DNA from 3 places in the Planococcus sp. TJ-302 genome. Region 2 is predicted to be linked to each of the others. Evidence: riboswitches for the same ligand, from Rfam matches in the RefSeq annotation. Region 2 holds a riboswitch; each other region holds the start of a gene.
The links. A riboswitch is a leader RNA that binds a small molecule or an ion and turns the genes downstream of it on or off. The one in region 2 is predicted to bind lysine.
Positions count from the first base shown of each region.

Region 1: another riboswitch for lysine. It lies ahead of AC4EHB_RS10575 (transporter substrate-binding domain-containing protein); the one in region 2 lies ahead of dapA (4-hydroxy-tetrahydrodipicolinate synthase).
Region 3: another riboswitch for lysine. It lies ahead of AC4EHB_RS14835 (Na+/H+ antiporter NhaC family protein); the one in region 2 lies ahead of dapA (4-hydroxy-tetrahydrodipicolinate synthase).

Region 1 covers NZ_JBZDOI010000001.1:2,180,265-2,184,454, forward strand. The annotation lists gene AC4EHB_RS10565 (amino acid ABC transporter ATP-binding protein) at 1-115, opposite strand, end outside; gene AC4EHB_RS10570 (amino acid ABC transporter permease) at 146-913, opposite strand; gene AC4EHB_RS10575 (transporter substrate-binding domain-containing protein) at 978-1,823, opposite strand; lysine riboswitch at 1,957-2,139, opposite strand; gene AC4EHB_RS10580 (nucleotidyltransferase domain-containing protein) at 2,414-3,199, opposite strand; gene AC4EHB_RS10585 (SRPBCC family protein) at 3,397-3,846, shown strand; gene pgeF (peptidoglycan editing factor PgeF) at 3,978-4,190, shown strand, end outside.
Region 2 covers NZ_JBZDOI010000001.1:1,885,572-1,889,761, reverse strand. The annotation lists gene AC4EHB_RS09210 (STAS domain-containing protein) at 37-879, shown strand; gene dapA (4-hydroxy-tetrahydrodipicolinate synthase) at 922-1,812, opposite strand; lysine riboswitch at 1,970-2,148, opposite strand; gene AC4EHB_RS09200 (class I SAM-dependent methyltransferase) at 2,254-2,856, shown strand; gene ypfJ (KPN_02809 family neutral zinc metallopeptidase) at 2,924-3,766, shown strand; gene AC4EHB_RS09190 (TraB/GumN family protein) at 3,871-4,190, shown strand, end outside.
Region 3 covers NZ_JBZDOI010000004.1:35,563-39,752, reverse strand. The annotation lists gene AC4EHB_RS14845 (sulfite exporter TauE/SafE family protein) at 1-226, shown strand, start outside; gene AC4EHB_RS14840 (bifunctional metallophosphatase/5'-nucleotidase) at 240-1,583, shown strand; lysine riboswitch at 1,654-1,836, shown strand; gene AC4EHB_RS14835 (Na+/H+ antiporter NhaC family protein) at 1,950-3,524, shown strand; gene AC4EHB_RS14830 (sodium-dependent transporter) at 3,725-4,190, shown strand, end outside.

The DNA of each region.
Region 1 (4,190 bases), 290 kb from region 2:
ATGACCCAATGACGCACACTACTTCGCCTTTGCTGACAGAGAAATCGATGTCTTTCAACACTTCATGCGTTCCGAAGGATTTGCTTAAATGCTGGATTTCAATAACTTTTTCCATAAGGTCTCCTCTTCTGCTATTGCGGATTTCTTATTCTTTGATTTTATGTTCTGTGTCTTCTGCCGTGACCACTTGCATTGGCAAGCCGCCGATCATGCTGTAATTGGACGGCCCTGCCATTTTGCGCTCAAGCTTGCGCAGCAGGAGCGTGATGGTGAATGTCATGACAAAGTACAAGACGCAGGCGATGAAGAACGATTCGAAATACCGGAAATTATTGCCCGACACCGACTTGGTCTGGAAAAACAATTCCGTGACGCCGATAACGTTCAATACGGCGGTGTCCTTGATATTGATGACAAACTGGTTGCCGGTTGCCGGAAGGATGTTGCGCACTACCTGCGGCATGACGACGTTCATCATTGTCTGGAAATGATTCATGCCGATTGCCTGTGCCGCTTCGAACTGTCCTTTGTCGACAGAAATGATACCGCCCCTGACGATTTCCGACATATAAGCGCCCGTATTAATGGAGACGATGAAAATCGCCGCCGTAAAGACATCCATATCAATGCCGAAAGCCATCGCCGAGCCGTAGAAAATGACCATTGCCTGAACAATCATCGGCGTGCCGCGGAAAAATTCCACGTACGCGGACAGCAAGAAATTGATCGTTTTCTGGAACAAACGCTTCACGCCGCGCTCCGGCATCGGAACTGTATTGACAATGCCGATAATCAAACCGATTGCGGCACCGATCAACGTGCCGATGATGGAAATCAGCAATGTCATCCCTGCTCCGCGCAGGAACATTGGCCAGTTATTTGTAAGTATGGTGATAACCCACTCAAGACTCATGGTTTTCCTCCTAAAAAAATTTAAAGCCGGCTGCATTTAGCTGCAGCCGGCACCGCCTAAACTTTTACTGGGCAGCTGGTTGGTTTTGAATAGCCGTATCCATGATTTCCTGGCGTTGCTCTTCTGAGATGCCAGTTAATGTTTCGTTGATCTGTTCTGTAAACTCGCTGCCTTTTTTCAAGCCGACAGCTACTGCCGTGTCATCTTCTGAAGTCTCAAAGCCTTCTGTGAATTCCACCATCGCGAAATTCTCGTTCGCTGCTGAAGCGCTGACCGCTTCCGGGCGTTCTGAAACATAGCCGTCAATCATGCCCGACTCAAGCGCTACCCGCATTGCTGGGAAGCTTTCCATTGCCGTCTCTTTGGAAACCCCTTCAATTTGGTCGATAACCGTATAATGGAACGTATTCAATTGCGCCGTTATTTTCGCGCCGCTGAAGTCAGCAAGCTCGCTCGCGCCTTCAAATTCGCCGCCTTTTTTCACAACCATCACCAATTCCGATGTGTAATAATGCTCGGAAAAATCGATGGTTTCTTTGCGTTCCGCTGTCGGCGACATGCCCGCCACAATGGCATCGATTTTGCCGGAGTTCAGTGCTGGGACCAAGCCGTCCCATTCCGTTTTGACGATTTCCAATTCTTTTCCGAGACCTTCCGCGATTTGTTTCGCGATTTCCACATCATAGCCGCCCGCGTATTCCGCATTGCCGGAAATTTTCACAGCGCCATTGGAATCATCGCTCTGCGTCCAGTTGAACGGCGCGTAGCCCGCTTCCATCCCTACTTTAAACGTCCCGCCTTCTTCGGTTGAACCTCCGCCTGAAGCTGCGTCTTCTTCCGATCCGCATCCCGCAAGCAACATGCCCAGTGACAGCACGGCTGTTAACATCAATCCTGATTTCTTTTTCATCTTTTCATTCTCCCCCTTTGTGTTTTAAGTAAAATAATTCTGAATAGGCCAAAAAGGGCAGCTATGTACAAAAAAAGACCTGAGATAGACTCAGATCGCTATATGCATAGTTGCCCTAAATCCTCTTTTCCCGTATCGAGATAGCACACCGCGAAAGACTGGGAAGTCCAATGCGGCAGTCCTGCAATTATTCACTGCAGACCCAGCAAGTAATAATGAGAAATATTACAAACTTCGGCGGTCTTCCCTTCTCCATAGCATCCTTGTTTCTCAAACTCCTCTATGGACTAATAAATTCCGCGCCTCTACCTCACCGGAAAGTGAGGTCATATTCACTTGTTTTTCATAGTCTACATTATTACTTTTTTCCTGTCAACGCCGCTCCAAATTCTGTTCTGAGCTCTTTTTCCGCGCCTTATCATCAATCAAAACTATTCAAAGAAAAAGTAGTTGTAGTAATTAAGCGAATATCCAAATTTATTATTATGCTTGTTTTAAATGAAAGCATAAAAATATTTCACCTTCCAAACCAAAGGACTGAAAAAAGCGAATCGGCTTTTTTAAAGATGGTCTGCCTTTTGTTTGCGCAATTATTTCCATACTTGCTCTAAAGTCTCCCTAAATAATGAATCAAGCTTATCTGTCGGGTCTCCAATGCGCGGCGGCAATGTTTTTGCATAAGCTTCCAGCCTTTCAATTTCACTGTCCAAGAAATGATGGATCGCAGGAATCCGCTGTTCCAGGTCCAGCTCTTCCCCCGCTTTCTTGCGCTCCAATAAATCGAGAATTTCTTCTTTCAAAATTCCTTCGGGCACAAGCGCTTCCATCAACTCATAAAAATCAATCGGAGGAATGGTCTGGCGCTCTTTGATCCAAGTGGCTGCCAAGACCGGACGCAATGCGTAAAAATATTTTTTTATCTTTACTTCCTCTTTACTGAGATGGGTTCGGTAATTGTTTTTGGCCATGTTCAAGTAATGATGGAGGCTCGCGTTCGGGAAAAAAACTTCATCTTCCAGCCCTTTTAACTTCTCCTTGAACGAATAGGCCTCGTAATACCGGATTTCGCTGTACATCCACTCTAGAAATGGCGGGTTGCTTTTACGGAACAGCCGCAAAGCTTTCGTAATTTCCCATCCGCTGATGTCGAGCATGTCGCTAATGGGCATTTCAATGACATCCCGCTTCTCGCCGATGCCTTGCGGGTCGATGGCCAAATACCACTCCGGCTGATGAATATAGACGAAACGGACGTCATAATCACTGTCCGTTGACGGAAATCCCCACGCCCGGCTGCCGGACTCAACCGCAAACAGCACTTTCACTTGAAACTGTTCTTCGATTTCTTTTAACTTTTCCTGTATCACCTGATCCATCAACGCCACCGCTTTCATTAATTTCACTTCTTATCTGATTAGCATAATTGATTTGCCACGGAATGCCAATTTGCCCACACATCCCATATACACCATAATAATTTATTTAAATATTCCGATAAATTAGAAGTTTAATGATTTCTTCGTTGTATAATGAAAGCAGAAATCATCTTGCATTCCAGGAGGCGAATGAACGCATGGCTCACACGAAACAGACCATCTTCATCAATGCTCCACTTGAAAAAGTTTTTCGCTACACCATCAATCCTGAAAATTGGGCACATTTCTACAACAATCTGGCTTCTCCGAAAAAAATTGATGGCAACGGTGAGGTCGGTACCGTCGTTGAAGCCGAGTATGCCATCATGGGCATGCATTTCCCTGAAACCATTCAAGTCACAGAATGCGAAATCACCGACAGCACCGCCAAATGGACGGGCATGATGAGCGGCAGTTTCAATGCCAGACAATCCAGCTATTACGTTACGAGAGACTCTGGGACAGAGGTCAGTTTTGAAATCGAAAGCTATATCCCGGATGACTTGTTCGGAAAAATCACCGACCGGATCATCTACGAACGGCTGAGCCGGAACTCTGCCTCCCATACCTTGGAAAACATCAAAGCCATTTGTGAAAGTTCCGAGTAGCAAAAAGGAAAGCGCGCTGCAAAGCGTACTTTCCTTTTTTGGTTGGCTTCTGGCCGCTGCTGCTATATATTTTAGGAAAGGCAGTAAGTTTTTTCAGAGCCCTGGTAAAATTGTTGAAAAGAGGTGCGAAGATGAAATCGATTATTTATACGGACGACAACAAGTTTCTTGCAGGCATTACGATGAAGAACGAAGAAGCACCGGAAGCCAATAATATGGCGCTCCACGCATGCATGGATCCTGCTAAGATTGCCGAAAACCGGGCACTTCTTACAACATCAGTCAATAGCAGCATGAATGATCTCGTTTGCGCCCAGCAAACCCATAGCGCCAATTTCCACCGC
Region 2 (4,190 bases):
ACAAAGAATGACAAACGCTACTTCGGGAGGTACCACATGAAAAGGGAAGTTACACTGCTCGGCCAACGGGTGGAAGAAGATAAATATTTAATCGCCCAATTGATCCAGGAAGAGGCATTAAAAGATGCCAGCCCGGCAGATGTTGCAGGCTATGGAGAGTTGCTGAAGGCGGTTATCGAGTTCCGTTCAGGGCTGATTGGATTGATCGGCAAATCCATCACGAATTTCCTTGATCCGCAACAGGCTTACGATGAGATTGCTGAATGGGGCCATGCCACCGGGAATTATTTCCTGAAAGAAGGCATGCAGCTCGATAGCGCTTTAGCGGAAACGAATATTTACCGCAAGCATATCGGGAAAGTTATCAAGTCGGAAGCTGTATACAAAGGCATAGAACTTGAAGTGCTTTTCGAGGTCATGGAATTTTTCCATAGCCTGCTTGACCATGCGGCGTATTCTTATAGTTTCGCGTACATCAATTCGTATCAAAAAAATCTTAAGGAAGCGCGCACGGAGTATTTGGAGCTGTCTTCGCCAGTCGTGCCCGTCAATGACGAAATTGCGATCTTGCCTCTTGTCGGGGCAATCGAAGTGGACCGCGCAGAACACATTCTGGAGAAAACGCTCATGTCAGTCGGCAATTTGGACGTTTCAACGTTAATCATCGATTTATCGGGTGTCGTGAAAGTGGATACCATGGTGGCACAACAAATCATCATGTTGACTGAGTCGCTGAAATTAATCGGTGTGCACGCTGTTCTGACCGGTATCCGGCCAGAAATTGCCCAGACGATTACGCATTTAGGTGTCGATGTCCGGCAGCTGGCACTTGGCGGCAGCTTGAAACAAGCCTTTAAAAAATTAACTGCTGAAACTTGATGCAAAAAACCCGCTGAAGCCTTTGCTTCAGCGGGTTTTTTATTATTGTGTAGCGGCCGTTTTTACTACGGGCGCTAAAGTTTCTTGTAACGTCAGTGTTTCTTGTTCCGTCAACGGAATCATCGGCAAGCGTACGCCGCCCACTGCTACACCAGCCCAGTTTAATGCTGATTTAACAGGAACTGGATTCGGTGCAGCAAATAACGAATTCATGACCGGCAGAAGTGTGCGGTGAAGCTGCGCGGCTTTTGCCGTGTCGCCGGCTTTAAAGCTGGAAATCATCACTTGCATTTCACGGCCGATGATATGGGCAGCTACAGATACGATGCCTGTTCCGCCAATTGCAAGAAGCGGCAAGGTCAAGCCGTCATCGCCGCTGTATAAACTGAACGTATCGGGTGTGCGTTCAATGATCTCGGCTGCGGCATCAAGGCTCCCGCTTGCTTCTTTGATGGAGACGATATTGTCGATTGCGGCTAAGCGCACAATGGTGTCGACTGACAGATTGACGACGCTGCGCCCAGGAATATTATATAGCATGACTGGCAGATGAGTGGCGGCTGCAATCGCTTGAAAATGCTGGAACATGCCTTCTTGTGAAGGTTTATTGTAATATGGTGTCACCAGCATAATGGCATCAACGCCCGCTTCTTCTGCACCGTGCGTCAACGTGATTGAAGCGCGTGTATTGTTTGAGCCGGTTCCTGCAATGACTGGAATGCGGCCTTGGACAGTATCGACGACAAACTTGAAGAGGTCGATCTTTTCGTCCTCCGATAAAGTCGGCGATTCGCCGGTAGTGCCTGCTACCACCAATGCATCGCTCCCGGTTTCAATTAAATGTTCCACTAGGGCTGCAGTTGCGGGGAAATCGATGTCACCGCTTGCGTCAAATGGCGTCACCATTGCTGTCACTACTTGTCCGAAATTCATAAATACCACCCTTTTCTCATTTTTTTGTGTGTTCTATTGTCTGCTGCTGCGTTGATCGTGCGTAATCAGAGGCGGCAAGCGTATCGGAAAAACAAAAAAGCAGCAACGAAGGGTCTCGTTGCTGCGATAGGATTAGCGTGTAAAGCGCTCAATCCATGCGTCAGATAGCCCTCCATATAGTCTCCTATATGACAGTCCTGCATTTGTTTAATGCAGACCCAGCAACATCGGCAATGAGCGCCTGGCCACTTCGGCAAATTCCCCTTTCAGCAGCTGTCATCGGATCTCATCATCCTCGAGCTGTCTACTGATGGTTTTTGCGCCTCTATCCTCACTCCGAAAAAGCGGAGCAAGAAATTATTGAATTAGCTAGACTTTACCAAATTCCTGCTTTAATTGCAAGTATGCAAGGCACTATTTTATAAGAATCGAGGAGATTTGATGGACGAACGGCAATACGATCACGACCTGAATATCCATACTTCAGGCATACAGCAGGGGTTCCATGATACCTTCCATTACAATCGCTACGAACCGACACCATATGAACTGCTCGAGACACTTTTCAATAGCTATCCTTTATCCCCGGAAGATAGGTTCGTCGATTTCGGCTCCGGCAAAGGGCGCCTCAACTTTTTGGTGCACCATTTGGTCGGCGCGGCATCGACCGGGGTCGAAATGGATCAGGGCCTTCACCAACAAGCCTGTGAAAACCTGGAGTCCTACGTGCAAAAGCGGCCAGCGGCAAAAGGGCGGATCCGTTTTGTCTGTACACTCGCTGAACAATACCGAATTCATCCCCACGACAATAAATTCTATTTTTTTAACCCATTTTCTGTTCAGATTTTCATCACGGTCATCAATAATATCCTGAAGTCCGTGGAACGTTCGCTGCGGAATGTCGAGCTGATCTTATTCTTTCCGTCAGAGGATTACATCGGCTATTTGGAGCATAGCACAGGATTTAAACAGTTCCAGGAAGTTGAACTGCCGGGAGTGGAAGGCGATTTAAGAGAGCGATTTTTAATTTACCGCCTCGATTGAAATGGATTAAAAGCGGTACCGAATGGGGTATAGCTTATAAAAAGTGAATGGCGAGGAGAGGAAATAGATGAAATGGAAGGGCAGAGCAGGCAGCGGCAACGTTGAAGATAGAAGAGGAAGAGGTGGCGGAGGCCTGATTGCCGGAGGCGGCATCGGCGGCTTGCTTATTGTTTTGTTGGTATCTTTTCTTGGAGGGGATCCGGGTGCAATGTTGGATACGATGGGCGGCGGATCGCAGTCAAATGAACCATATGTGGCATCCCAAGAAGAAGAGGAATTGGCGGAATTCGTGTCAGTCGTTCTTGCGGATACAGAACAGGTATGGACTGAAGTGTTCGCGGAAGAGGGCTTGGAATATGAGGAGCCGACCTTGGTGCTTTACACAGAGAGCGTTGATTCGGCATGCGGCACAGCGGGTGCGTCGGTTGGGCCATTTTATTGCCCCGGCGACCAGAAACTCTACATTGACTTGAGCTTCTACGAAGAATTGCAGACCCAATTCCAGGCACCTGGCGATTTTGCGATGGCTTACGTCGTTGCGCATGAAGTGGGGCATCACGTACAAAACCTCCTTGGTACCATGGGCAAAGTGCAGCCGATGCGCAATAAGCTGAGCGAGGAAGATTATAATGAGCTCCAAGTGAAGCTTGAATTGCAGGCGGATTACTACTCGGGTGTCTGGGCGCACCACGCAGAAGGCATGGACCTCCTTGAAGAAGGAGATTTGGAAGAGGCATTGACGGCTGCCAGTGCGGTAGGCGATGACACCATCCAGCAACGGTCACGCGGCTATGTCGTTCCGGAAAGCTTTACGCACGGCACTTCGGAGCAGCGCAAGCGCTGGTTCTATAGAGGTTTTGAACATGGCGATCTGCGCAACGGCAACACGTTCAACGCAACCGGGTTATGACGCGACAATAGTTGATATTTTCGGCGATGTGATTCATTATTGAAATAGACAGTCTTTGCGCCTTGCGGCGGAGGGAAATTAGGTTCTGTGAAGGAAGTAAATCCATGCATGAAGAAAATATAACGCGCCTGTACATCGACGGCCGGGAAATTATTCTCATCGGTACAGCACACGTTTCGCGCCAAAGCGCGGTGCAGGTCAAAGAAGTCATTGAAGCGGAGCGGCCGGATTCGGTATGCATTGAGCTGGACGCCCAGCGCTACCAGTCGGTGACTGATAAGAGCAAGTGGAAAGAAACCGATATTTTCAAAGTCATCAAAGAAAAGAAATCCAGCTTGCTGCTGATGAACTTGGCGATCTCCTCGTTCCAGAACCGTCTGGCTGACCAGTTCGGCATCAAGCCGGGGCAGGAAATGCTGCAAGG
Region 3 (4,190 bases), on a different contig from region 2:
GTTGATGGTGTTCTTATCTTCCATTATCAATTCAATCACGCATATTTCGCTAGGCAATGTGCCTTGGATTTATACACTTGCGATTGTGCCTACGGCGTACATCGGAGCTAAGATTGGTGCGTCATTGAACAAAAAGATAAAATCGGAGACGCTTGTCGTCATTTTGCGGCTAGCGTTGCTGATCCTTGGCTTGCGTTCGATTTATGAGGGATTATTCAGTATTTAAAGAGGTGCAGAACATGGGGGAAATTATTCATATTTATCATACAAATGATCTCCACAGCCATTTTTCACATTGGCCGGAGATCCGTGCCTTTTTGCATGAACGCAAGCGCTGGCATGAGGAGGCGGGCGATACATGCTTGATTTTGGATATCGGCGACCATGTTGACCGTTCGCACCCTTTTAGTGAAGGGACTGCCGGGAAAGGCAATGTGGATCTTCTAAACGATGCTGGCTATGATGCAGTGACCATTGGGAACAATGAAGGCATTACTTTGTCGAAAAAAGAATTGGACGAGTTATATATACAAGCTGATTTTGATGTGGTGGTATCAAATCTTTTCACCGCTGAAGGCCGCCGTCCGTCTTGGGCAAAACCCTCCGCAGTCGTCTCGACTGCGGAGGGCCGGAAAATCGGGTTGGTCGGGGCGACTGCGGAATTCACGCCTTTTTACAAGCGCCTTGGCTGGACGGTGTCAGATGCTAAGCAATCCATTGTTGAAGCCGCCGCAGAGCTGAAGGGGACCGTCGATTTTATCGTCTGCCTTTCGCATCTTGGTATCAGGGAAGATGAGCTGCTTGCAGAAATGTGCAGCGACTTGGATATCATCCTTGGCGCGCATACCCACCATATTTTCCACGAAGGGAAAATGATCAATGATTCGCTGCTCGGTGCTGCCGGGAAGTTCGGCATGTTTATAGGCCATATCACAATCGACCCAGTTACGGGGGAGCGGGAAGCAGAGCTGATTGAAACGGCCGATCAGCGCAGCAATGATGAAGGGTTCAATGACATGCTCATTGAGGAGGGCAAAATGCAGCTTAACGAACCGGTCTTTTACAACGACAAGCCTTTAAAGGCAGAGTGGTTCAAAGACTCAGAACTTGCTGAACTTTTCGGCCAAGCGATGCTGGAATACTCCGGTGCGGATTGTGCGTTGTTCAATGCTGGGTTGTTCATGGAAGATATGCCGCTCGGCGAGACAACGCGTTACGATTTCCATAAGATGTTGCCGCATCCGATCAATTTGTGCATGATCGAGTTGAGTGGTGCAGAACTGAAAGAAATCTTTCTTCAATCGTTGAACGCTGACTGGCCGAATATCGAATTGAAAGGGATGGGTTTCAGAGGGGCGGTTTTCGGCAACATGGTCCGCGTCAACTTTTCATTGGTCGGGCATGAGCTGCACATTGGCGGCCGCCGCGCGCGGCATGATGAAATGTTCAACTTGATCACACTAGATATGTTCACGTTCGGCTATTTTTTCCCGGAGCTGAAGCGTGCTCCGAAAACGTATTTCATGCCGGAATTTCTGCGCGATGTCTTTAGCCAATTTTTCCGCACTAAACCGGTGAAATGAGTGAATATTCGGAGTTGAAATTCATTTGATTTCATTAATATTGTGCGCTATGCTTTTAATGAATTCAATATCGATGGGTAGAGGCTGCAAGGCTTATCAGTAGGGTGCGGGGGTATGACATGGTTGCTCGCATACGAAAGGGGGTTTTGCCGAAGTTTCTTTTTCAGCTGTCACTGAAAAAGAGGCTGGGGTCATTCTGAACAAGAATGTCACTGTCGTCTGTGTTTTGCATAGACGAAGAGCTACAGGGTTGTTTGATGTTTTACCACACAGACGAATTGTAGAAGGCTGATTGTATCCATTGGGAACAATCAGCCTTTTTTTCTTACTTTCTCTTCCATCCTATTAAAAAAGGAGGAATTTAACATGGAAAACACTATTTTTTCGATTTTGCCGCCAATCGTGGCAATCGTCATGGTCCTGCTGACAAAACGTGTACTGTTGTCGCTTGGCGCAGGGATTGTCGCTGCGGCGTTCATTTTGACTTCTTTCGCGCCGGTACAAGCCGCTACGGAAATCTTCAATTCATTTGCCATCACGTTCTGGGACGGGGGGTTCAACGCTTATAACGTCTTTATCCTGCTGTTCTTGTTTTTGCTCGGAATCATTACCGCGTTTGTCAGCCTGTCGGGCGGCAGTATGGCATTTGCCGATTGGGCATCTGAACGCATCAAAACACGCCGAGGCGCAAAAGTGCTGACAGTCGTGCTCGGAATGGTCATTTTCATCGATGATTATTTCAATGCGTTGGCAGTTGGCCAAGTAGCACGTCCGATTACGGACCGCTACAAAATTTCACGCGCTAAACTTGCTTATTTCATCGATTCAACGGCTGCACCTGTTTGTGTTATTTCGCCTGTTTCCAGCTGGGGAGCGGCAATCATCGGAATCATCGCCAGCATCTTGTCGGCACAGACTTTTGTTCAGATGTCTGCGCTTGAAGCGTTCATCTGGATGGCTCCGATGAATTTCTACGTAGTCGCAGCATTGGCAATCGTCTTTTTCGTCGCAGTGCGCGATGTCGATTTCGGTGCTATGAAAAAACACGAAACACGCGCTATTACAACGGGCGAACTATTCGATGCCAAGAAAACAATTCCTGGGGAGATGAAAGAAGACTTCCCGGTCCATGGTCACGGCCGTGTGACTGATCTGCTTTTGCCAATCATCTTGCTGGTTGCAGGAACGATCGGGGCAATGATTTGGACCGGTTACCAGAATGCAGGGCAGATCTTGGATATCTGGGCAATTTTTGAAAACACGGATGTTCCTGCTTCTTTGATGGCCGGCGGTTTATTGGGTGCGATTTCTTCCATCCTATTGTACGTTCGCCAATTTAAACACAATAAAACAGCAAAAGCGTCTTGGGTTGGAAAAGGCATCTTTGAAGGCATCCGTTCTATGCTTGGAGCTGTGCTGATTTTGATTTTTGCATGGTCGTTGAGTTATTTGATTGGTGCATTGGAGACAGGACTGTATTTGGCTGATTTTGTTACTGAAAGCAATATGCCGATTGAAATCCTTCCTGTGCTGCTTTTCGTACTTGCAGGAATCATGGCCTTCTCAACAGGAACTTCATGGGGCTCTTTCGGGATCTTGCTGCCAATTGCCGGAAATATCATGGCACAAGCTGCACCAGAATTATTGCTGCCAGCACTTGCAGCGGTTTTGGCAGGCGCAGTGTTCGGAGACCATTGTTCACCAATTTCCGATACAACTATTCTGTCGTCTACCGGTGCAGGAAGCAACCATATGGACCATGTGTTGACTCAATTGCCTTATGCATTGACTGCAGCTGCTATAGCAGCGGTCGGCTACATCGTAATAGGTTTTACAGGTTCACTTCTATGGTCGCTACTGACAGTCATAGTCATTTTAGCAGTATTATTCCTTGTATGGTCAAAACGAACTACAATTTTAGAAAAACAAGCAAATAGCTAGTGGTTTTAAAAGCAGAGATCTTGGATCTCTGCTTTTTTATTATTGCAGTAATAGTTTTTAAGAAATTTTTTCCGGAATTATCTTTACTTTAGAGGAACCCATAGTTATACTAATTTTAGATTAGTCAATAATCTGAAAATAAACAAACTTCCTATTTTTCTGTAAGAAAAATGGAAGAAGACAAAAAAGGGGGAAGAAAAATGGAACGTTCGCAATGGGGCACACGCGCCGGTTTTATTTTAGCGGCAGTCGGCTCGGCGGTAGGTTTGGGGAACATTTGGCGTTTTCCATATGTAGCCTATGAAAATGGTGGAGGAGCATTCTTTATACCGTACTTATTCGCTCTGTTGACCGCAGGGATACCAATTCTAATTTTAGAATTCACCATTGGGCATAAATACCGTGGATCCGCACCGTTATCATTCTTTAGAATGGGCGGCAAGAAAATGGAGTGGCTGGGCTGGTGGGCAGTATTTGTCTCATTTGTCATATCCACCTATTATGCAGTTATCATCGCTTGGTCTATGCGTTACACGATTTTCTCATTCAACCAGGCTTGGGGATCAGACACCGAAGCATTTCTGTTTAACGATTTCCTTCAATTGACAGTGACACCAGGGCAAACTGGCGGAATAGTATGGGGTGTATTCATTCCGTTGGTGCTTG